Regions from separate parts of the Roseateles sp. GW823-FHT07B05 genome, predicted to be linked through region 1. Evidence: predicted binding sites of a transcription regulator. Region 1 holds the regulator's gene; each other region holds the start of a gene.
The links. Region 1 encodes LexA, which represses DNA repair genes until DNA is damaged. Its sites were predicted from a motif close to ACTGTATNNNNATACAGT; they were not measured.

Region 1 (5,757 bases):
CCTCCTGATGGCCCAATACGACGGTCGGGCGGTCATCCCCGTCGACGTTGTCGCGCGGGACTACTTCCCGCACCTGAGTGCCGACAAGTTCCTCAGGAAGGCAGCCCTCGGCGAGATCAGGTTGCCCGTGGTGCGCATCGACCCTGGCACTCAGAAGAGCGCAAAGGGCGTCCACCTGGCTGACTTGGCCCAGTACATCGACGACCGTCGCGCCGCAGCGATCAAGGAGGCTGCGCAGCTGGCCTGCGCCGCACGCTCCTAGCGCCGCAGCAATAGGCCGATGACGCTCTGCCGCTTGGCCACTGCCGACGATGCCAAACGCGCGGCCAATAGGTGAGCCGCGCTGACCAACGCCACACGGGCATTAATCTACATTCGCGCGATTGTTTCGGCGGGGTCGGCGTGTTCGGCCGAAACGCCAAGTGCGCAGCGCAGCAGTGACCCGGCATGGCCAAAGTGAACAGGAGTAGACGAAACGGCGTGAATCAGGCAATCAGGCGCCGTTTTGTCCCCGCCTGTTTTCTAGCGGGGACAATAGGCGGGGACAATATCTCTCTTTTGAATCAATGGCTTGCAGAGCTTGTCCCCGTGTCCCCGCTGTCCCCGCGACTTTTGCAGCGGGCGGGCGATGTAGGTCTGAAGTCGCGCCGCGCCGCCTGTGGATAACTTGCGCGCACAATCTACATTGTGCGAAATAGCGGCGGGGTTAGAAGTGCTGCATTTGTGAGCATCGGCCGCGATGCCAATAGGCATGCGGGTTGCGAGCCGGTGGGGGTGTGGACAACACCTCTGCGCGAATGTCGACAACCGGCGTTATGTTAAATAAATGTAGATTAATCTGCTGTTTGATCTACTTTGAGTGATGCGCTACGCTGCTTGCAGCGTAGCGGTTGAAGCCCCAAGCGGGCAGGAAGGAAAGCGATGACACCGGAGCAGTTCGACACCGGCCTAGAGGAGCTGGGCTGGAAGGCGGTTGACTTCACCCGCCGCACGGGTCTCGTCCCCAACACGGCCTGGCGCTGGCGCAAGGGGCTGACGCCCATCCCTGAGTGGGTGCCGCAGTACCTCGCCGCGCTGCTTGAGCTGAAGTTGCTGCGGGCGACGCTGGACCTGGAGCGGCTTCACGGCGTGCTCGCATCGGTGGCGCGGCCGATGGGTGCTGAGCCGGCGCAGACTGGGGACGCGGACGCCTGATTTCGAGTCAGGTGCACGCGGCATGCGCGGGAGTCGCTTGGCAGAGTTACCCGGTTTCCAGCGCGCCAAGTTACCCGGTTTGGGCCAGTTACCCGGAAAGTTACCCGGTTGACCGCACGCCAGTGGGCGGCCCGCTCGATGCCCAGGAATCACAATCCTGGCACACCTGAAGTGCCCTGCAGCGAGGTCACGCGGCGCACTGACCGGGTAACTTTCCGGGTAACTCGTCAAGGCCATCAAGTGAAAACCCAATAGCCATGCGGGTTTGCGGGCAGGGTTCAAGTGACCCCGGCCCACCCAAAACGAAAGGCCCGTGTCGGTGACACGGGCCTTTTTCATTTCCATCGAACCGGGGTCAATTGAACCCTTGTCCACGAATCAGTCCGACGGCCAGGCCCTCGATGCTGAAATGCTCGTCCTCGCTGACGAGGATGGGCTGGAAATCGGCGTTCTCGGGCAGGAGTTCGATGCCCGCAGGCCCGCGCTTGAAGCGCTTCACGGTCACTTCCTCGCCGACGCGGGCGACGACGACCTGGCCGTTGCGGGCCTCCTTGGCGGACTGCACCGCCAGCAGGTCGCCGTCGAGGATGCCGATGTCTCGCATGCTCATGCCCTTGACCTTGAGCAGGTAGTCGGGCTTCTTGGCGAACAGGCTGGGCTCGACGGTGTAGGTCTGCTCGACATGCTCCTGCGCCAGGATGGGCGCGCCGGCGGCGACGCGGCCGATCAGCGGCAGCGTCAGCTGCGACAGGCTGGGGATGGGCAGGCTGAACTGGCGGGCGCGGTTGACGGCGCTGAGCGTGTCGGACTTGAGCCGGATGCCGCGGGACGTGCCGCCTACCAGTTCCAGCATGCCCTTGCGGGCCAGCGCCTGCAGATGCTCCTCGGCGGCGTTGGCGGACTTGAAGCCCAGCTCGGCGGCGATTTCGGCGCGCGTGGGCGGGGAGCCGGTGCTCTCGATCGCGTGGCGGACCAGGTCGAAGATCTGCTGCTGGCGGGCGGTAAGCTTGGGTTGGTCTTGCACGGGCGGCCTTTTTGTTGGGCTGGTTGTGTATCCAGTATCTGTATTTTTATCCAGGAATCGAAAATTGCAAACCCTTGAGCCCTTGATCGTCATTCTCGGCACGGGCGGCACCATCGCCGGTACCGCGCAGAGCGCCGCGGATGGCGTGGGCTACACGGCGGCGCAGCTGCGTGTGGAGGACTTGCTGGCCGCCGTGCCGACGCTGGCCGGGCGACGGCTGGAGGCGCACCAGGTGGCGCAGCTGGACAGCAAGGACATGGACATCGCCACCTGGCAGGCGCTGGCCGCCGCGGTGCAGGCGCAGCTGGACCGGCCCGACGTGGGCGGCATCGTCATCACCCACGGCACGGACACGCTGGAGGAAACCGCTTACCTGCTGCACCGCGTGCTGGCGCCCGCCAAACCGGTGGTGCTGACGGCGGCCATGCGGCCGGCGACGGCGCTGGTGCCGGACGGGCCGCAGAACCTTGCGGATGCCGTGCAAGTGGCGGCCACGCCGGGCGCTGCGGGCGTCGTCGTGGCGTTCGCAGGGCGTGTGCATGACGCGCTGCAGGTGCGCAAGACGCACAGCTACCGCGTCGATGCGTTCGAGTCGACGGACGGCGCGCTGGTGGCGCGCGTGGAGGAGGGCACCGTGCGCGTGCTGGGCCGCTGGCCCGCGGGCGAGGCGCTGGGCCTGGTGCGCATCGCCGTGCCGGCGGCGGACTGGCCGCGCGTGGACATCGTGCTGAACCACGCCGGCGCGGACGGCCGCATCGTGCGGGCGCTGCTGGCGGCGGGCGTGGACGGCATCGTGGCCGCCGGCACCGGCAACGGCACGCTGGCCCGACCGTTGGAGGCGGCGCTGCGCGACGCGCAGGCTGCCGGTGTGCGCGTGCTGCGCAGCACGCGCTGCGATGCCGGGCCGGTGATGGACCTGCCCGGCCTGCTGCCGTCGGCCGGCGCGCTGAGCCCGGTCAAGGCCCGCATCGAGCTGATGCTGGCCTTGCTGGCGCGCTGATCAGGCGCGGCGCTGGCGGCGGGCCCAAGCCAGCACGCCCAGGCCGGCCAGCAGCATCGCGTAGGTCTCGGGCTCGGGCACCGGCGCCGTGTAGCCGGCGATGTCGGCCGTGTAGCTGTGAAGCACGCCGGGCAGCAGCTGGTAGGCGCTGGTCAGCGTGGCGCCCAGCGAGGTGGCGGTGGAGAAGCAGCCGGTCGTCACGCCCACGGGGCATTGGATGGACGAGGCGAACGGGTCCGCCTTGGTCACGTCCAGGTAGACGTCGAACTGCGTGCCGGTGCCGTTCTGCGTGACGCTGTAGTCGTTGTCGGTGCCGGCCAGGATGACGTACTTGCCGTTGGCCAGCTGCGGGCCGATGGCCAGGCCTTCCCACTTCTCGGGCGACTTGTTGCCCAGCGCGGCCAGCGTGTTGGCGTCCAGGTCCATGACCTTGGCACCCTTGGCGGCGGCGATGACACCGGCCGGCAGCGCGCCGCTGGCGGGCAGGTTGAGGCCGGACACGTCGGTGGCGGTGCTCAGGTCCACCTCGAAGACGTTCTTGTCGGGGCTGGCCACCGTGGCGCCGATGCCGATGCCGCGGTTGTTGCGCTCCAGCACGAGGAAGCGGTTGGCGTCGATGGCCACCAACGCCGAGATGCCGCGGCCCTGGCCCGAGCTGTTGAGCTGGTAGGCGTACTGGCCGACGGCCTCGCCGGTGGCGGTGTCGTACTTGACGATGCGGGTGTACTGGCCGCGCGTGCCGGAGGCGGCGTCGTAGCCGTCGGTGACGGTGCCGTTCTGCAGCATCGCGAACGCGTAGCGGCCGTCGGGCGTGATGGCCAGCGCTTCCAGGCCGCGGTTGCCTTCGCGGCCGCTGGTCAGTTGCGGCGTGCTGCCGGCGGGCGCCAGCGCGTTGTAGTCGACGCTGCTGCCGGCCTTGGGCACGAGGTTGGCCGGTGTGGCGTACTGGCGCACCAGCTGGCCGCTGCGGTTGAACTCGTAGACCGAGGGGCCGTACTCGTCGCTGACCAGCAGGTTGCCGGTGACGGGGTTGACGACGATGCCCTCGGGATCGAAGGACTTGCCCAGCAGGCTGGGCGTGGCGGGCGCCTGGCCGTTCAGCGCGATGCCGGCGCTGGTGAACTTGAGGGTCTGCTGGATCTGGAAGTTGGAGATCGCACCGGTGTTGGCGTTGATGTCCAGCGTGAAGCGCTGCACGCGCGTCTCGTAGGGCAGCGTGCCGCCGCCGGGGCCGCGGTCGGACAGGCCCCACCACTCGTTGCGGGCGCGGTCGTAGTAGATGTCGGAGAAGAAGCCGACGCGGCGGTCGAAGTCACTGCCGCTGGACAGGTCCAGCGTGTTGCCGGCGATGGTGATGCCGTTGATGAAGCTGACGTTGCTGACCGACGTGGCCGCAGCGGCCGAGGCGCTGGCGATGGCGGTCAGCGTGAGCAGAGAAGCTCGGAAGAACATGGGGCCCCCAGGACGTTGCTTTGTTGAAGAGCGTCGGAGGCTAGGCAGGGCTTGTGAAAACCCCGTGACGACGCCCCGGGGCACCCCGCACTCGCGTGAGCGGGGGAACCCGGGGCCGCGCGATCAGACGATGGTCAGCGTGACGTCGACGTTGCCGCGGGTGGCGTTGGAGTAGGGGCAGACCTCGTGGGCCGTGGCCACCAGGGCTTCCAGCTGGGCGCGCTCCATGCCGGGCACGGAGATCTTCATGTCGACCTGGATGCCGAAGGCGCCGGGCTTGTTGGCGTGCGGGCCGATGGCGACGTCGCTGGTGATGGAGACCTCGGCGGGCAGGGCGATCTTCTGCTTGCCGGCGACGGCCTTCATCGCGCCGATGAAGCAGGCGGAGTAGCCGGCCGCGAACAGCTGCTCGGGGTTGGTGCCGAAGGCGCCGTCGCCGCCCAGTTGCTTGGGCGTGGTCAGCACGGCGTCCAGCGCGCCGTCGGAGGACTTGGCGGTGCCGGCGCGGCCGCCGGTGGCGGTGGCGGTGGCGGTGTAGAGGGCTTTTTCGATGGCCATGGTGGGCTCCTTGGGGGTGGGGGAACGGGAAGAGGTGAGGCGCTTCAGGCCGCCTCGGTGGCCGCAGTCAGCTGACTGCGCAACTCATGGAGGCGCTGCGTCAGCAGCGCGAGTTCGTGCAGGTCGCAGGCGCTGGCGCAGGCCAGCTGGCCGGGAATGTCCAGCGCCTGGCGGCGCAGCTTGCGCCCGGCGGGCGTCAGGAAGATGTCGACGCGGCGCTCGTCATCCCGGGCGCGGCGGCGTTCGATGTGGCCCAGCGTCTCCAGGCGCTTGAGCAGCGGCGTGAGGGTGCCGGAGTCCAGCGACAGCCGCTGCCCCAGCTGGCCGACGGCCAGGCCGTCGCTCTCCCACAGCACCAGCATCACGAGGTACTGCGGGTAGGTCAGGCCCAGCGGGGCCAGCAGCGGCTTGTAGAGCTTGGTCATCGCCAGCGAGCTGCTGTAGAGCGCGAAGCACAGCTGGCGGTCCAGCTGCAGCCACTGCTCCCGCGGGTCGGCGGCCGGAGCGGCGTCGGCAGCGGAGGCGGTGG
Region 2 (5,757 bases), on a different contig from region 1:
GGAGCTTGTCGGCGTTGACGATGACGATGAAATCACCGGTGTCCACGTGAGGCGTGTAAATGGCCTTGTGCTTGCCGCGCAAACGGAGTGCCACTTCGCTGGCAACACGTCCGAGCACCTTGTCGGTGGCGTCAATCACAAACCACTCGTGCGTCACTTCGGCCGGCTTGGCGCTGAAGGTCTTCATGAGAGTTGCTTTCGCTGTGCCGGCCCCTGATAGGAAGCCGGCGATGAATGGCTGAAACTGCTGACCGGCCTCGGTGCTGTGTCTGTTGCACAGCCTCTCAACTGGTTTCTTTCCCGCAGCCTTTGACGGAAAAGCCGACGAGTGTAGCAGCGAAGCCCATGGTTTGGAACCCGCCGCCGCGTTAACCTCCGCACAGGATCACCCGCCATGCCCCGCAAGCCCGCCCCCACGACACCACCCGCCGCACCGGCCACGGGCTGGGACGAGGTGCTGTCGGCGTTCGGGCCGGACCCGCATCCGCCGCCGCCCGTGCCGCCGGTCGAGCCCCCCGCCGACGCCGGCACCGGCCCGCTGGCCACCGCACGCGCGGCGCTGGAGCGGCTGGCCACCTGGGTGCCCATCCGTTCGCTGGCCCGCCGCCACCGCCGCCGCATCATCGACCACCTGTTCGCGATGGACGCGCGGGACCGCTACCTGCGCTTCGGCTATGCGGCGTCGGACGAGCAGATCCGCAAGTACGCGCTGTCGCTCGATTTCGCCCGCGACGAGGTGCTGGGCATCTTCAACCGCAGCCTGAAGCTGGTGGCGCTGGCCCACCTGGCCTACGGGCAGCCCCTGCCCGGCGACCCGACCCGCACGATGGCCGAGTTCGGCGTGTCGGTGCTGCCCGAGTCGCGCGGCCGCGGCCTGGGCCGGCGGCTGTTCGAGACCGCCGGGCTGCACGCCCGCAACCGCGGCATCGATACCCTCTTCATCCACGCGCTGAGCGAGAACCGCCCGATGCTGCGCATCGCCACGGCAGCCGGCGCCGTCGTCGAGCGCGACGGCAGCGAGTCCGCCGCCTACCTGCGCCTGCCGCCGGACTCGTTCGGATCGCAGGTCGAGCAGGCACTGGAGCGCCATCTGGGCGAACTGGACTTCCAGTTCAAGCGCCAGGCCCGCGTGCTGAACGACTTCGTCGACAGCGTCGCTGAGGTCAAGGCTCATTTCGACGCGTCCGGCCGCGCCGCCAAGGAATAAGTGACGCGGCCCGCTCCCCCTCAGCCCGGGGGAACGGGGGCTAACGAGTAATGGCCTGTCCCTTGATTACGCTACATTGATCTACTAATGCGCCGCGAGCCTGTCGGCGATGCCGCAGAACTCCCCGAGGGACATGCCGTACGCCATCTATTGGATCGCCGCGCTGGCTGTTTGCGTGCTGGGCCTGGCCATCAGCCTGGTCTGGGCGCTGCGGCGGCCGGCCTACGCCAACAAGGGCCTTCCCGGAGAGTGGTCGCTCACGGCAAGGCCCGTGTTCACGACCGACGAGCGGCGTGTCTTCCGGCTGCTGCGCGAGGCGCTGCCCCACCACGTCGTGCTGTCCAAGCTGCCGCTGGTGCGCTTCTGCCAGCCGACCGAGGCCAAGGAAGTGCGCTACTGGTTCGACCTGCTGGGCGCCTCGCACGTGACGTTTGCCGTCTGCAGCCCCAACGGCCGCGTGCTGGCCGCGATCGACCTGGAAGGCGAGCGCGGCGTCACGCCGCGCAGCCTGCAGATCAAGCATGCCGTGCTGTCGGCCTGCCGCGTGCGCTACCTGCGCTGCGCAATGGACCAGTTGCCCAGCGTGGCTGAACTGCAGCTGCTGGTGCCGCAGGGCAGCAACCCGCGCGGCCCGCTGCCGGCGCCGCCCGCCACCGCCGCGCTGCCGCGCCGCCGCGCCAGCGACGACGAGTTCGGCAGCGACTGGGGCCAGTTCTCGCAGCCGCTGCCGCTGTGGCAGGACGCCGGCGTCTTCGGCGGCAACGAGGCACCGGGCTATGCCGAGCCGCGCCAGCCGCGGGCGCAGTCGCCCTACCCGCATCGCCCGCCGGCCGAGCGCCGCGCACCGCAGCGCCAGCTGGATGCAGCGCGCTTCAACCCGCGCACGCTGCCGGTGCTGGACGATGCCGACGAGGAAGCCATGATGGACGACATCGTGGGCGTCGTCGTCGACGCGCCGCGCTACGCGACCGAGCGCCCCCGCCGCCGCTAAGGGCCTGCCAACCCCAGGGCAATGGGTCGCGAACGCCCGCCGCCCGGGGCCAATCAAGGCGCGGCGCGCCGCCAGCACCTGTGTGCGGGCAAGTGGCGTAACGCCGAGTGGCCCCTGGCGGCGGGCGTTCCCTTCGGGTTGTGGTCAGAGAGCCCGCGCGCGGCGTTGCAAATGCTCGCCGGGTGTCCAACCCGGCTCCGCTTTGCGCCTTGCTCGCGGGCTTTCTGGCCACAACGCGACCCATTGCCCTGGGGTTGGCAGGCCCCCATCCCGGCGACACTCGCCGGATGCACCACGCGACCCCTGACCTCAGCTTCGGCGACCTGACGCCGGAGTTCATGCTCGACGCCCTGGACGCCGCCGGCCTGCGCGCCGACGGCCGGATGCTGCAGCTCAACTCCTTCGAGAACCGCGTGCTGCAGGTCCACCTGGAAGACGACCGCCCCGGCCGCGGCGTGGGCGTCGCCAAGTTCTACCGGCCGGGCCGCTGGAGCGACGCGCAGATTCTGGAAGAGCACGCCTTCGCCGCCGAACTGGCCGCCGCCGAGGTGCCCGTCGCCGCGCCGTGGGTGCTGGACGGCGGCACCACGCTGTTCCATTACCAGGGCCAGCGCCTGGCCGTCACGCCGCGGCAGGGCGGGCGCGGGCCGGAGCTGGAAGACCCCGAGGTGCTGCGCTGGATAGGCCGGCTGCTGGCGCGGCTGCACGGCGTCGGTCGCCAGCGGCCGTTCACCGCGCGGCTGTCCTGGGCCAGCGCCGCGCCGGCCCAGGCGGCGCGGGACTGGCTGATGCAGAACGACGCGATCCCGCCCGAGATCGCCGCAAGCTGGGACGACGCCGCGCGCCGCTGCATCGACAGCATCCAGGCCGCCTTCGACAGCCTGCCGGACCTGCCGCTGACGCGCCTGCACGGCGACTGCCACCCCGGCAACATCCTGTGGACGCCCGACCGCGGGCCGCATTTCGTCGACCTGGACGACGCCGTCATGGGCCCGGTCGTGCAGGATCTGTGGATGCTGCTGCCCGGCGAGCCCGATGCCGCGCGCCAGCTGCTCAACGCCGTGCTGGACGGCTACGAGCAGATCGCCGAGTTCGACGACCGCGAGCTGCGCCTCATCGAGCCGCTGCGCACGATGCGCATGATCCACCACAGCGCCTGGCTGGCCCGCCGCTGGGGCGACCCGGCCTTCCCGCTGGCCTTCCCGTGGTTCGGCTCGCCCAACTACTGGCTGGACCAGGTGGCCAAGCTGCGCGAGCAACTGGAGGCCATGCGCCCCAAGGACGCGCCGCCGACGCTGGCGCGCGACGAGGACGAGGTGAACTTCGACGGCGACGGGTTCGCCTGACGCCTCACCACCCCTAACGCCAGGTCGCCGGCGTCTCGTTGGTCGCCACCGTCACGTCGGCACGCGTGCCGTCCAGCGGGCGGATCTCCATCGTCAGGCCGAACTGCAGGCAGGGGTTCTCGGCCGCGATGGCCGCCGCCTGCGCCAGCGTCTCGGCGACGATGAACCAGTAGCCGCCCACCCACTCCTTGGTCTCGGCAAACGGGCCATCGGTGATGAGCCCGCCCTTGGCGACGACGCGGCAGCCCGGCTCCAGCCGGCTGCCGGGCTTGAGCCGCCCCTCGACCAGGCCCCGCTCGTACCAGACGTAGAACGCATCGATGGCCGCCTGCACGGCCTGCGGGCTGGCGTCTTCGTCCCACTGGCCACGGGACAGCACCAGGTAGTCGTTCATCGGCATCGGCAAATCTCCTGGAAGTTGCGCGGGCGACGCGCGGCACCCAGGACAGGAATGCTAGCGGGCGACCGAGGTGGATAGTCGGAAAATACTGGATATGTATACAGTATTGTGGTCTCATCCAGGCTCCGCTTTCTTCCCCCGTTGTCTCCGTTTTCCGTCTGCACGGCCATGTTGTCCGCTCCCGCCACCGCCTATGCCAGCCCACCCGCGCCGGGCCATCCGCCGCCGGGCCAGCCCTCACTGGAAGCCCTGCTGCAAGGCCGGCTGTGGCGTGGCAGCAGCCTGGGCGCCGCCGCCACGCCGACGCTGCCCAGCGGCTTTGCCGCGCTGGACGGCGAGCTGCCCGGCGGTGGCTGGCCGCTGCGCGCCGTCACCGAGCTGCTGACGCCGCAGTTCGGCGTGCTGGAGTGGCGGCTGCTGGCGCCGGCCCTGCAGCGCTGGTGGGCCGGCCAGGCGCTGCCCGCCGCCGCGCCGGGCCGCCGGGCGCGTGCCGCCGAGCCCGCGCTGCGCTCGCTGCTGCTCATCAACCCGCCACACGCGCCGCACCTGCCCGGCCTGCAGGCGCTGGGGCTGCCGCCGTCCGCGCTGATCTGGGTGGATGCCGCCACGCCGGCTGAAGCGCTGTGGGCCGCGGAGCAGGCCATCAAGTCGCGCGTGGCCGTGCTGGCCTGGCTGCCCCAGGCGCGGCCGGAGCAGATCCGGCGGCTGCAGGTCAGCGCGTTGAGCTCCGACGCGCCCGCCTTCCTCGTGCGGCCGGAGCGCGCGGGCCAGCAGTCCTCGGCCGCGCCGCTGCGCCTCGTCGTGCAACCGGGCGACGGCTGGGCGCTGAACGTGCACCTGCTCAAGCGCCGCGGCCCGGCGCACGAGGGCTGGCTGGAACTGCCCGCTGTGCCGGGTGCGGTCGAGCCGCTGCTGACGGCCGCCAAGCGCAAGCCCCTGCCGGCACCGGGCCCGGCGCCCTCGCCCGCCCCTGCGCCGGCGTCCCCTCCGCTGGAGCGCGCCGATGCGCTGGCTCGCGCTGTGCTGCACGCCTGATGCAGCGGGGAATGACGCCCTGGCCTGGCTGGCGCTGAGCTTCACGCCCCGCGTCGCCCGGCTGGAGGAGGCGGTGGTGGCCGAGGTGTCGGCCAGCCTGCGGCTGTTCCGCGGCGCCCGCGCGCTGCGGCTGCGACTGCAGGCCGACGCTGCGCAGGCCGGCCTGGCGCTGGGCGCGATGGCCTGGGCGCCCACCGCGCTGGCGGCGCTGGCACTGGCACGCAGCCCCGGCGCGCCCCGCCAGGGCCGGCTCGCCGACCGGCTGGACGCCCTGCCGCTGGCCGCCCTCACGGCCGCGCACGCGCACCACGCGATGCTGGCCCGGCTGGGCTGCACGCAGCTGGGCGAGCTGCGCCGGCTGCCGCGCCCGGCGCTGGCCAGGCGCTTCGGCCCCGCCTTGCTGGTGGCACTGGACCGGGCCTACGGCGACCTGCCCGAAGCACATGACTGGCTGACGCTGCCCGACCGCTTCGACGCGCGGCTGGAGCTGCCCTGGCGCGTCGAGCACGCGCCCGTGCTGCTGAGCTTTGCAGAGACCCTGCTGCGCCAGCTCTGCACCTTTCTCACCGCGCGCCATGCCGGCGTGCGCACGCTGCGGCTGGCCTGGCAGCACGACGCGATGTGCGCCCGCGACGTGGCCGGCAGCGGCGAGCTGACGCTGGCCACCGCCGACACCACGCGTGACCTCGCGCGGCTGACCCGGCTGCTGGGCGAGCACCTGGCCCGCACGACGCTGGCCGCACCGGCCGGCGAGATCACGCTCAGCGCCGACACGGTG
Region 3 (5,757 bases), on a different contig from region 1:
GCGCCAGATGCGCGACGCGGCCGAACACCTCGCGGGCACCGATGACAGCTACCTCGCCGCCAAGCTGGCGCTGAACATCGGCGTCGGCAGCTTCGAGACCGGCGACCTGCCGGCAGCCGAGCGCCACTTCAGCCACGGCCTGGCCGCGGCGCGGCGTGGCCAGCACCGCGTGTTCGAGGCCGAAGCGCACTGGCACCTCGCCCGCGCCGCGCTGGCCCGCCAGCGCATGGACTGGGCCGTGGCCGACTGCCGCCTGGCGCTGGACATCGCCGCGCGCCAGGGCTACCCCTGGCTGGAGGCGGCCGCCAGCCGCACCTGGACCGAGATCGCGCTGGCCCGTGGCGACAACGCCGCCGCCGTGCGCTCCACGCGCCACGGCCTGCAGCTCGCGCAGCGCATCCAGGCCCGCGCGCAAGCCCGCCAGGCCCACCTGCAACTGGCCGAGCTGCTGCAGGCCGAGGGCGACGCGCCCGGCGCGCTGGACCACCTCTGGCAACACCTGGCCCTGCAGTCCGAGATCGAGCGGCTGAGCCTGCCCGCGCGCACCACGCTCGCGGCGCCGCCCGCCGAGGAAGCCGGCGCGCCGGTCACGCCCGAGGAGCTGCTGCTGCACCTGTGCGGCCAGCGCCAGCGCCTGGCCACGCTGCCGCCCACGGAGGCGCTCGCCGAGCTGAAGGCGGCGAGCACGCGCATCCTGGGCCTGGCCAGCGTCATCCGCTGGCCGCTGGGCCCGGGCGGCCTCACCCCGGATGCCCAACCGCGCTACCTGGACCTGCTGACCCGCCACGGCGCCCCGCTGGCGCTGCCAGACGCCGCGCTGCACCCCTGCCACGCCGAACTGGCCGGCCTGGCCGGCGCCGCCGAGGCGCGCATCGAGGTGCCGCTGTACGACGGCGCCCAGCTGGCCGGCGCGCTGTGGCTGGTGGACGCCCGCGCCACACGGGCCTGGACGCGGCAGGAGCTGCTGATCGCGAGCCAGCTGGCGCTGCTCTTCGAAAAAGGCTGACGAGCCCCTCGCCCCGCCGTGCGTCACACTCCGCGCATGCGCCCCTCGCGCCGCGGCGCGTCCTTGATCAGCTCGCTGATGAGCTGCGTCTCCGGCATCTGCGCCCAGTAGCGCACCGGCATCTCCTTCTTCATCGCCGCCACCTTGACGCGGGCGGGGTTGAAGATGCTGCGGTAGTAGGTCAGCCACAGCGCCTCGCCGGCGTCTTCGGGCGGCGCGTCCTCGCGGCTGGCGGGGCCGGCACCGGTGAGGCGCTGGCCGTCCCAGTGCAGGCAGCCCAGCGGCGTCAGGATGGCCCAGGCGTGCTGCGCGAAGCGGTCCACGAAGAACGGCGCCGCCGCGCGCAGCACGTGGTGCACCGGCTCGAACCAGGCCACATGCCGCCGGCCGCCCGGCGCCTGCGCGTCGGCCACCTCGCGAAAGCGCACGAAGGCATGCATCTTGTGGATCTCGCGGCCCACCTGGCGGGCCATGGACTGCAGCCGGCGACGGTCGGCGTCCAGCACGTCGGCCCACAGCCCGGGCTCGCGCTGCAGCCGGCGCGCAAAGGCCAGCAGGCGCGCGTAGCGGTCGTCGTCGGCATGCATGGCCACCGCCCGGCCCAGTGCGTCCCAACCGGCGGGTGCGCGCCACGCGGCGGCCTCACCGGCTTCCGTCGCCGCCGCCTCGCCGAACAGGCCGGCCTGGGCGCCGACGTCATGCGTCCAGCCGGCACCGTCACCCGCTAGCAGCGCGGGCAGCTGCGCGGCAAAACCATCCCAGTCCGCCGGGTAGCGCAGCGGCAGCTTCATCAGAACAGCGCCACCTGCTGCGGCGCCGCCGCGGGCCGCGCCAGGGCCTGCACGTCGGCGGGGCGGGGGCGATGGTCCACCGCGACGACGAAGGGCAGCGCCTTGCGCGCCAGCGGGCCCAGCGCCAGCAGGTCGGCACGGCGCAGCCGGCGGTGCTGGCGGGCGGCCAGCAGCTTGTCCACCGAGCCCACGCCCAGGCCCGGCACGCGCAGCAGCTGCTCGCGCGGCGCCTGGTCCACGTCCAGCGGGAACTGCGCCGGATGGGCCAGCGCCCAGGCCAGCTTTGGATCGTGCTGCAGCGACAGGAAGCCGGCGTCGGTGACGATCTCGTCGGCCCGGAAACCGTAGAAGCGCAGCAGCCAGTCGGCCTGGTAGAGCCGGTGCTCTCGCAGCAGCGGCGCCGCCTGCGCCGGCAGCGCGCGGCTGGCGTGCGGGATGGGGCTGTAGGCCGAGTAGTAGACGCGCCGCAGGCCCTGGCCCGTGTAGAGCCGGCTGGACAGCTGCAGCACGGTGCGGTCGTCGGAGGCGTCGGCGCCGACGATGAGCTGCGTGCTCTGCCCGGCCGGGGCGAAACGCGGCGGCGGCGCGGTGCGCGCGGCCGCGCCGGGCAGCGCGCGGACTGCCTGGGCCTCGCGCTTCGCCTCGCGTGCGGCCTGCAGCCGCAGGTGGATGCGCGACATCGTGCGCTCGATGCCCGCGGCGTCCTTCTCCGGCGCCAGGTGTTGCAGGCTCTGCGCGCTGGGCAGCTCGACGTTGATGGACAGCCGGTCCGCGTAGCGGCCCGCGCGCTCCACCAGCTCGGGCGACGCGTCGGGAATGGTCTTCAGGTGCAGATAGCCCTTGAAATGCTCCTCCTCGCGCAGCCGGCGGGCCACCTCGATGACCTGCTCCATCGTGTAGTCGGGCGTGCGGATGATGCCGCTGGACAGGAACAGCCCCTCGATGACGTTGCGCCGGTAGAACGACAGCGTCAGCTGCACCACCTCGTCGATGCTGAAGCGCGCGCGCTTCACGTCGCTGCTCTTGCGGTTGATGCAGTACAGGCAGTCGTAGACGCACCAGTTGGTCAGCAGCACCTTCAGCAGCGACACGCAGCGACCGTCCGGCGTGTAGGCGTGGCAGATGCCGTTGCTGGTGGAGCCCAGGCTCTGGCCGTCGCGCGAGTGGCGCTTCTCGGTGCCGCTGCTGGCGCAGGAGGCGTCGTATTTGGCGGCGTCCGCCAGGATGGCGAGCTTGTCCTGAACTTCCATGCGGATACTGTAATTGCATACAGCACCAAGACCGCACATCGTCACGCCGCCGTCACGGCTTTTCATCGTCGATTCACGCGCCGCCACCACAGTGCGGCGCCAGTGCACGCCACGACCTCCAGCGCCGCCGCGCCCTGCCGCCCCCCCGCGCTGCCGCGTGGCTTCGGCCTCGTCATCGGCGCGCAGTTCGCGTCGGCGCTGGCCGACAACGCGCTGCTCATCGTCGCCATCGCGCTGCTGCTCGAGCAGGGCTTCGCGCCCTGGTGGGCGCCACTGCTGAAGGTGGGCTTCATGGCCGCCTACGTCGTGCTGGCGCCCTGGGTGGGGCCGCTGGCCGACGCCTTCGCCAAGGGCCGCGTGATGGCGGCGATGAACCTCGTCAAGATCGCCGGCCTGGCGCTGATGGTGCTGGGCCTGCACCCGGTGGCCGCGCTGGCCGTCGTCGGGCTGGGCGCAGCGGCCTACGCGCCGGCCAAGTACGGCCTCATCACCGAGCTGGCCGCGCCCGAGGCGCTGGTGAAGGCCAATGGCTGGATAGAGATCAGCGTCGTGTCCGCCGCGCTGCTGGGCGCGGTGCTGGGCGGCCTGCTGGTGAGCCCGCTGTGGCTGGGCTCGCCGCTGGCCTTCTTCTGCGACGGCTGGGACCTGCCGGCCGACAAACTGACCGGCTCGCTGGCGGCGCTGCTGCTGATCTACGCGGCCAGCAGCGCGCTGAACGCCGGCATCCCCGACAGCGGCCGGCGCCAGCGCAGCGCGTCGCACGGCGCCGCGACGCTGGTGCGCGAGTTCCGCGCCGCCAACCGCATGCTGTGGCGCGACCGCGAGGGCGGGCTGTCGCTGGCCGCGACGACGCTGTTCTGGGGCGTGGGCGCCACGCTGCAGTTCGCCGTGCTGCGCTGGGCCGGCGAGGCACTGGCGCTGCCGCTGAGCCAGGCGGCCTATCTGCAGGCGGCGGTGGCGGTGGGCGTCATCGCCGGCGCCGGCGCGGCCGGCCGCTGGCTGGCTCTGCACCAGGCGCGGCACGGGCTGTGGGCCGGCGTGGCGCTGGGGCTGCTGATGCCGGTGGTCGCGCAGGTGCACGACCTCGCGCTGGCCGCCGCCGTGCTGTGCCTGGTGGGCGCCGTGGGCGGCGCGATGGTGGTGCCGCTGAACGCGCTGCTGCAGCACCGCGGCGCCACGCTGCTGAGCGCGGGGCGCTCCATCGCCGTGCAGGGCTTCAACGAGAACCTCAGCGTGCTGGCGATGCTGGCCGTCTACGCCGGCTGCGAGGCGGCGGGGGTGGCGATCGGCGTGACGCTGAGCGGGCTGGGCGTGCTGGTGGCGGTGGCCATCCTGGCGCTGATCGGCGTGGACCGGCGCTCGCGCGCCTGAGGCGCGCAGCGCGCGTCAGTGCACCGCCGCGCTGCCGCTGCGCGCGGCGGCGAGTTCCTTCTCGGCCGCCGCCCGCGGGTCCTCGCTGTCGAGCAGGCGCGGCAGCGCCAGCGCCAGGCGCTGCGCGTCCGAGCGCAGCACGCGCTGCTTCACGGCCGGGATCTGGGACGGGTGCATGGAGAAGCTGCGCAGCCCCATGGCCAGCAGCAGCTCGGTGAAGTCGGGGTCGCCGGCCATCTCGCCGCAGACGCTGACGCCCTTGCCCGCCGCGCGGGCCTGCGCGATGGACTGCGAGATCAGCTGCAGCACGGCCGGGTGCCAGGGGTCGTAGAGGTGGGCCACGGCCTCGTCGGCGCGGTCGATGGCCAGCGTGTACTGGATCAGGTCGTTGGTGCCGATGGAGACGAAGTCCACGTGGCGCAGCAGCAGCGGCAGCATGACGGCGGCGGCGGGGATCTCGATCATGACGCCCAGCTCCACGCGCGTGTACGCGTGGCCGGCATCGGTCAGCTGCTGCTGCACCTTGCGCAGGGTCTCGATGATCTGCCGCACCTCGGCCAGGTGGGCCACCATCGGGATCAGCAGCCGCACCTTGCCGAAGGCGCTGGCCCGGTAGATGGCGCGCAGCTGCTGGCGGAACATGCTGGGCTCGGCCAGGCTCCAGCGGATGGCGCGCAGGCCCATGGCCGGGTTCAGCACATGCTCGTGGCGCAGTTCGGAAACGCTGAGCCGGTCCAGCGGCTTGTCGGCGCCGATGTCGACGGTGCGTATCGTCACCGGCATGCCCTTCATCGCCTCGACGGCGGCCTTGTAGGCGATGAACTGCTCCTCCTCGCTGGGCAGCTCGCCGTCGCGGTTCATGAACAGGAACTCGCTGCGGAACAGGCCCACGCCGGTGGCACCGGCGCCGACGGCAGCCTCGGCGTCGGCCGGCATCTCGATGTTGGCGTGCAGCTCGATGTGCTCGCCGTCCAGCGTGACGGCCGGCGTGTGGCGCAGCCGCGCCAGGCGGGCGCGCTCCAGCTCGCTCTGGCGCTGGCGGAAGCGGTACTCCTCCAGCACGATGGGCGACGGGTTGACGATGACGGTGCCGGCATCGCCGTCGATGATGACCCAGTCGTCCTGCATGATGAGGCGCGACGCCTCGCGGGTGCCGACCACCGCCGGGATGTCCATGCTGCGGGCGACGATGGCCGTGTGCGAGGTCTTGCCGCCGATGTCGGTGATAAAGCCGCGGAACACGCTGCGCTTGAACTGGATCATGTCGGCCGGCGAGATGTCGGCGGCCACCAGCAGCAGCGGGTCCTCGCCGCCGAAGTCGCGCGCCGTGACGGGCACG
Region 4 (5,757 bases), on a different contig from region 1:
TGTCCGAAGAGATACGTCGCAACCACAACCGGTCGTCGTCGTCCATGACGAGGTGGACGAGGATCTGGTTTCGATAGAGGCGGTCTAGCAAGTCCATGCCGGCCGCCTTCGCATGCGTGGTTCTAGCCATCTTTGCTATGCCGCCATCCTATGGCTCAACATTCCCCCGCGGTAGTTTCGCCCCGCTTGGCATCTCCACGCTTTTGGGCCGGCGTGCGGTCGTTGCCCTTGTTATAGCGGTGGTCATGAGAACCGTCCGACTTATTGCGGCCGTATGGCATTACGCCGACCGTCGCAAGGGGAAGTGGCGTGCCCTGCGGGAGACGGAGAAACTGCGCCAGTGCCTTCATTTGGCGACCTCGGTGGAGCCGGAGGGGCGGCCGGAGGCGGCCGAATCGCAACGGTCGGTCGCGACGTCGTAGATGTCCGACGCGACGCGAGCCGCCACCGTCGTCACGACGACGGTGCCGACCAATTCAAGGATGGCTGTGATGGCCGAAGGAACAAAGAAGAACGGGATCATTTGAGGTCCTAGGTTGAGCAGCCGGGAATCCGACTGGACTATGGAATAGATCCTAGGACGCCCCCCAATGCGGCGTCATTGGTCGTGTTTGATGTACCGATTCGTACACAAAACTGGGAAAACGGCGAAGCGGCCTTGCATCCGTTGCCAAGTGCCTTCGACGGTCGCCTGCCGTGAGTGCTAGGAACGCACCTTCCGCTTTCGGCACAACGCTGCCACTCGCGGCGAAGCGTCGAACCGGGGAAGCTGGGCGGTAGCTTCGACGACCCCTGGTACCACCATAGCAGCCGTCGCAGGCGGCCGATCCGCCCTGGCCAGAATCGGCCGCCGGCTGCTTCTCAAATCTCCGTCTACTCCGAAATCTCTAGCGCGTCATCTACCTCGATGCCAAGGTACCTGTACGCGAGGCCGCTTGGATGCAATGCGCTTGCGTGAGCGCTTGCCGCAGTAGTTGCAGATCACCTTGCGATCAGCGGCCCGCGGCGGTGGCGGCCCGACAGGCCGCCCCTCGGCCTCGCGGATCCGTTTCAGGCATGCCAACAGGCTGGTCATACTGATGCCACTGGCAGGACCATCCGGGCCGTCGACCACCGTCTGCCAAGCCTGCGTGCCTGGCCAGAAGTCGACCCGGTCATCCATCCGCAGGCGCTTGCCACCGTCAAGCGACACGACGTTCCCCGCACCGAGTCCGCCAAGCCCGGCCTGGCTGGCGGCAGCTTGCTTGTACTTGCCCATCCCGCGCCTGCGCTGCCTGCCTACGCGGCCTGCCGGTGCTCGTAGAACGCCGGCGTCCGGTCATCGAAGATGTCGTAAAGCGCCTTGAGGTTGCTCGGATCCGGGTTCAGCCAAGCATCGACATGCTCAGGTCTGATGCGGACGATCATGCGATCGTGGCCAGCGGCTGCGACCTCTGGCGGTGGCTCATCCGTGATCGCAGCAAACGACAGCAGGTCTGGCTCGCCGTCCTTCTTCCAGTGCGACCACAGGCAGGCGATGTACATCAGCTCCGGCGGGTTGGGGTTGAACTGCAGGACCACGTTCTCCGGCTTCTCGTCCGGCGCCAGCGGCCGGTGCTCCATGTCGTGGCGCTTGACGTTCTCGAAGAAGGTGTCGACGAGCAGGATGCCGTGCGTGTGGCCGAACTGGCCCCGCCAGAACCCCTCGAGGTTGTCCCTGCGGGCGTTGTAAGTGCCGGGGAACTTGACGTCGTAGTCGGCAGGCTTCCCGGCCGGCCGGCATTGATAGCGCATGGGCAGCACGACGCGTTGGCCGTCACGCACGACCATCACCGGCGCGTAGACGCCTGGGAAGATGCGCGAGTCGCGGTCCAGCAGTTCGGTCCGGCGCAGGTCGTCCAGGTCGAGCCGAGCCTTGGAAATCTTCGACGGCGCGATGCGCAGGCTGTCCAGCGCGGCCTTCGTCTGCTTGGTCTGCAAGGACCGCTCGGCGTCGGCCAGGCGCTTGCGCTGGGCAAACAGCTCCTGCTCCAGCGCCATGGCCCGGTCCGCCTTGTAAGCATCGATTAGCTCCTTGATCTCCAGTTCCTCTGGCGTCGTGGCGTCCCGCTCGAACGCCTCTTCCAGGGCCTTGGGGATCTTGAGCTTGGCCACCTGGCGGCCGTAGAAGACCCGCACGAATTCCTTGATGCTGAGATGGGCGCCGAACAGGCGCGTGTAGTCCCGGTAGTCGGCACGGATCTGGGCGGAGTAGCACATGGGCGAACGTCCCTGCGAGTCGATGGGCCAGTTATCGCACGCCGGCGCACACAACTCCAGCGGCCGCCAACTCCTCCCGCAAGTCAGCGTCATGCCCGACTAGACGCCGAACACGGCTGCATATACTGTATGCACATACAGTATTTTGCCTACTCCGATGTTGCCCGTCTCCGCCGGGCTGGACGGGGCGTCGCCGCCTCACAGCCTGCCCTCTCCCACTCAAAACGCCGGCGTCACTGCGCCTGGGTCGCTCCCTCACGATGTCGAGGCGGCGCTGTGGCGCGGCGATCAGCTGGGCGGGCCGGTGGCAGAGGTGCTGCCGACTGGATTTGCAACGCTGGACGTCGAGCTCCCCGGGGGCGGCTGGCCTTGCGGATCGTTGACCGAGGTGCTGGTTCGCCAGTTCTCCATCGTTGAGCTGCGCCTGCTGTCGCATGCCATCGCGCAGCAAACCTCCGCCGGCCGGAGCGTCGCGCTGGTGGGCCCGCCGCTCGCGCCGCATGCCCCTGGACTGCGCCACGAGGGTATCGACGAGCGCCAGCTCGTCTGGATCGACGTGGACGCGCCGCGCGACCGACTGTGGGCCACCGATCAGCTCGTCAAGGGTGGCAGCTTCGGCGCCGTCATTGCCTGGTTGCCCCTGGTGCGCGCCGAGCAGATCCGGCGCCTCCAGGTCCTGGCCAGTCGCTGCAAGGGGCCGGTCTTCCTGTGCCGCCCCGAAGTCGTCGCGCAAGACGCCTCTGCGGCACCACTCCGTGTTCTGGTGCGCGTGGACACGGACTGGCAGATCACCGTCGACGTGCTCAAGCGCAAGGGCGTGCCGCTGGAGCAGACGCTGCGCCTGACCTCCATGCCCGGTGGCCTCAGCAAGATCATGACCCCGAGGCTGCGCTACCCCAGCCGCCTCATGCCCATCGAGCCCAGCCATGTTGTGGTCAGCCCTGCTGTTGCCGCCGTGCGCCAACGACCCGAGTTCGCCGAGTCCTCCAAGCCCTGACGCCCTCCAGGCCGTGGCCACCTGGGCGTTGCAGTTCACGCCCCGTGTCGCCATCGTCGAGGATGCCGTCTTGATGGAGGTCGAAAGCAGCACACGCCTGTTCGGTGGCAAGCGTGCGCTACGTGACCGTGTGGTCGCCGAAGCCGCCGAGCTCTCGGTACAGAAAGTTGCCTGGGCGCCCACGAGCCTGGCCGCCCTGGCGCTGGCGCGCAACAACCGGGAGGACGGCATCCGCCGGCCGCTCCAGGACATCCTGGACGCACTGCCCATGGAAAGCCTGAGTGCGATCTGCCCGCACGCGACGACGCTGGCGCAGACCGGCTGTCGCACGCTGGGCCAGGTGCGCGCCCTGCCGCGCGCCGGCCTGGCCCGGCGCTTCGGCAAGGAGCTGCGTCAGGCGCTGGACCGCGCCTACGGGTACGAGCCCGACGGCTATGCGTGGGAGGTGCTGCCCGAGCAGTTCAAAGGCCGGCTGGAGCTGCCCTTCCGCGTCGAGCATGCTCCGGCGCTGCTGCAGGGCGCACGACGACTGCTGGTGCAGATGTGCGGCTGGCTGGCAGCCCGGCATGCCGGAGCGACCGCGTTGACGCTGCATTGGTGGCACGACACGATGCGATCCCGCGAAGCCGGCACGGGCGGCCAGCTCACGATCGGGACGGCCGAACCGAGCCGTGACGTCGAGCATCTGTGCCGGCTGCTCGCCGAGCACCTGGCCAAGGTCGAACTCCTCGCGCCGGTCGGCGACCTTGAGCTGACCGCGAACGAAGTCCACGAACAGGCGGGCAGCAATGGCTCCCTGCTGCTGGACGACACCGACGTCACCGAGTCACCGCAGCTGGTGCTGGAGCGCATGGCAGCGAGGCTGGGGCCCGAGGCGGTGCGTCGCTGTGTCGTGCATGCCGACCACCGCCAGGAATGGATGGCGCACTGGCAGCCCGCCGCCGAGCCCCTGCCGCGCCAGGCCGAGGTCAGCACCGAACTCCCTCAACCCACCTGGACGCTTCGCGAGCCGCTGAAGCTTGCTGTGCGCAACAACCGGCCGGTCTACCAGGGCGAGCTGCAGCTGCTCGCGGGACCGCAATGCGTTGAAGGCGGCTGGTGGGACCGCGACGAGGTGGCTGGCTCCGGGCGACTCGTGATGCGGGACTACTGGCTAGCCGAATCCCGGCATGCCGGTCTGCTGTGGATCTTCCAGGCCAAGCTCGACGACGGCACTGGCTGGTTCTTGCACGGCATCTTCGGTTGAGGCGCCACCGTGATTCCGCCCTATGCCGAGCTGCGCTGCGTATCGAACTTCACGTTCCTGCGCGGCGCCAGCAAACCTGAAGAGCTGGTGCAGCGCGCCAAGGCGCTGGGCTACAGCGCCATCGCGATCGCCGACGAATGCAGCATGGCCGGCATCGTGCGAGCGCACACGGCCGCCAAAGAGGTGGGTATCAAGCTGCTGGTCGGGTCGCAGTTCGAGGTTCGCTCGGACACACCGTTCAGCTTCGTCGTGCTGGCCACCAACCGCAACGGCTACGGCAACCTCTGCGAGTTCATCACTCACCTGCGCCGGCGCTCCGAGAAGGGCAGCTACTTCCTGGACCTGGACGAGATCGACAGCAGGACGCTGGCCGACTGCGTCGTCATTGCGGTGCCGGACCGCCGCTGCGACCAGGCACAGATGGAGGTCATCGCGCGGTGGTTGCTGCGGCACTGGACCGGCTGTTGCTGGCTCGGTTGGGAGCAGCTGCGCCGCCTGGACGACGAGGTGCAGCTCCACAAGCTGCGCGAATGCAGCGAACTGACGGCCGTGCCCATCGTTGCGGTCGGCGACGTCCACATGCACGTGCGCTCTCGCAAGCCGCTGCAGGACGTGCTGACGGCAACGCGGCTGCGCATGCCCATCACGGCATGCGGCCTGAAGCTGCGCCAGAACGCCGAGCAGCACCTGCGCACACGACGGCGCATTGCCGAGCGCTGCCCGCCCGAGCTGATGCTGGAGACGCAACGCGTCGCCAACCGCTGCGACTTCAGCCTCGACGAGCTGAAGTACCAGTACCCCGACGAAGTAGTGCCGGCGGGCGAGACACCGCAGAGCTATCTGCGTCGCATCGTCTACGAGGGTGCAGGCCGGCGCTGGCCGACCGGCATTCCCGCGGAGGCCCAGACCCAGATCGAGCATGAACTGTCCCTGATCGCCGAGCTGCGCTACGAGCACTACTTCCTGACGGTCTACGACATCGTCGCGTTTGCGCGCAGCAAAGGCATCCTGTGCCAGGGCCGGGGTTCAGCCGCGAACTCCGTCGTCTGCTACTGCACCGGCGTCACCGAAGTTGACCCACTGCGCAGCTCCATGCTGTTCGAGCGTTTCATCAGCAAGGAGCGCGGCGAGCCGCCGGACATCGACGTGGATTTCGAGCACGAGCGGCGTGAGGAGGTTATCCAGTACCTGTACGGCAAGTACGGCCGGGACCGTGCCGCGCTGACGTCCACCGTCGCGAGCTATCGCCCTCGCAGCACGCTGCGCGACGTGGGCA

Region 2: the regulator LexA is predicted to act here: its motif matches at 4,032-4,049, upstream of imuA (translesion DNA synthesis-associated protein ImuA).
Region 3: the regulator LexA is predicted to act here: its motif matches at 3,054-3,071, upstream of AC1Q7O_RS22985 (putative DNA modification/repair radical SAM protein).
Region 4: the regulator LexA is predicted to act here: its motif matches at 2,363-2,380, upstream of imuA (translesion DNA synthesis-associated protein ImuA).

Annotation. Positions count from the first base shown of each region.
Region 1 covers NZ_JBXAGX010000015.1:139-5,895, forward strand. The annotation lists gene AC1Q7O_RS23315 (pyocin activator PrtN family protein) at 1-262, shown strand, start outside; gene AC1Q7O_RS23320 (hypothetical protein) at 922-1,194, shown strand; gene lexA (transcriptional repressor LexA) at 1,550-2,218, opposite strand; gene AC1Q7O_RS23330 (asparaginase) at 2,301-3,218, shown strand; gene AC1Q7O_RS23335 (esterase-like activity of phytase family protein) at 3,219-4,670, opposite strand; gene AC1Q7O_RS23340 (organic hydroperoxide resistance protein) at 4,794-5,228, opposite strand; gene AC1Q7O_RS23345 (MarR family winged helix-turn-helix transcriptional regulator) at 5,273-5,757, opposite strand, start outside.
Region 2 covers NZ_JBXAGX010000001.1:124,934-130,690, reverse strand. The annotation lists gene rplM (50S ribosomal protein L13) at 1-187, opposite strand, end outside; gene AC1Q7O_RS00620 (GNAT family N-acetyltransferase) at 395-1,207, shown strand; gene AC1Q7O_RS00615 (DUF2726 domain-containing protein) at 1,341-2,198, shown strand; gene AC1Q7O_RS00610 (serine/threonine protein kinase) at 2,486-3,544, shown strand; gene AC1Q7O_RS00605 (YciI family protein) at 3,558-3,944, opposite strand; gene imuA (translesion DNA synthesis-associated protein ImuA) at 4,113-4,979, shown strand; gene AC1Q7O_RS00595 (DNA polymerase Y subunit UmuC family protein) at 4,948-5,757, shown strand, end outside.
Region 3 covers NZ_JBXAGX010000014.1:37,145-42,901, reverse strand. The annotation lists gene AC1Q7O_RS22995 (ATP-binding protein) at 1-1,006, shown strand, start outside; gene AC1Q7O_RS22990 (TIGR03915 family putative DNA repair protein) at 1,030-1,797, opposite strand; gene AC1Q7O_RS22985 (putative DNA modification/repair radical SAM protein) at 1,797-3,047, opposite strand; gene lplT (lysophospholipid transporter LplT) at 3,150-4,418, shown strand; gene ptsP (phosphoenolpyruvate--protein phosphotransferase) at 4,434-5,757, opposite strand, start outside.
Region 4 covers NZ_JBXAGX010000005.1:431,978-437,734, reverse strand. The annotation lists gene AC1Q7O_RS14365 (hypothetical protein) at 1-97, opposite strand, end outside; gene AC1Q7O_RS14360 (hypothetical protein) at 347-523, opposite strand; gene AC1Q7O_RS14355 (hypothetical protein) at 896-1,258, opposite strand; gene AC1Q7O_RS14350 (SOS response-associated peptidase family protein) at 1,279-2,238, opposite strand; gene imuA (translesion DNA synthesis-associated protein ImuA) at 2,396-3,235, shown strand; gene AC1Q7O_RS14340 (Y-family DNA polymerase) at 3,165-4,481, shown strand; gene AC1Q7O_RS14335 (error-prone DNA polymerase) at 4,491-5,757, shown strand, end outside.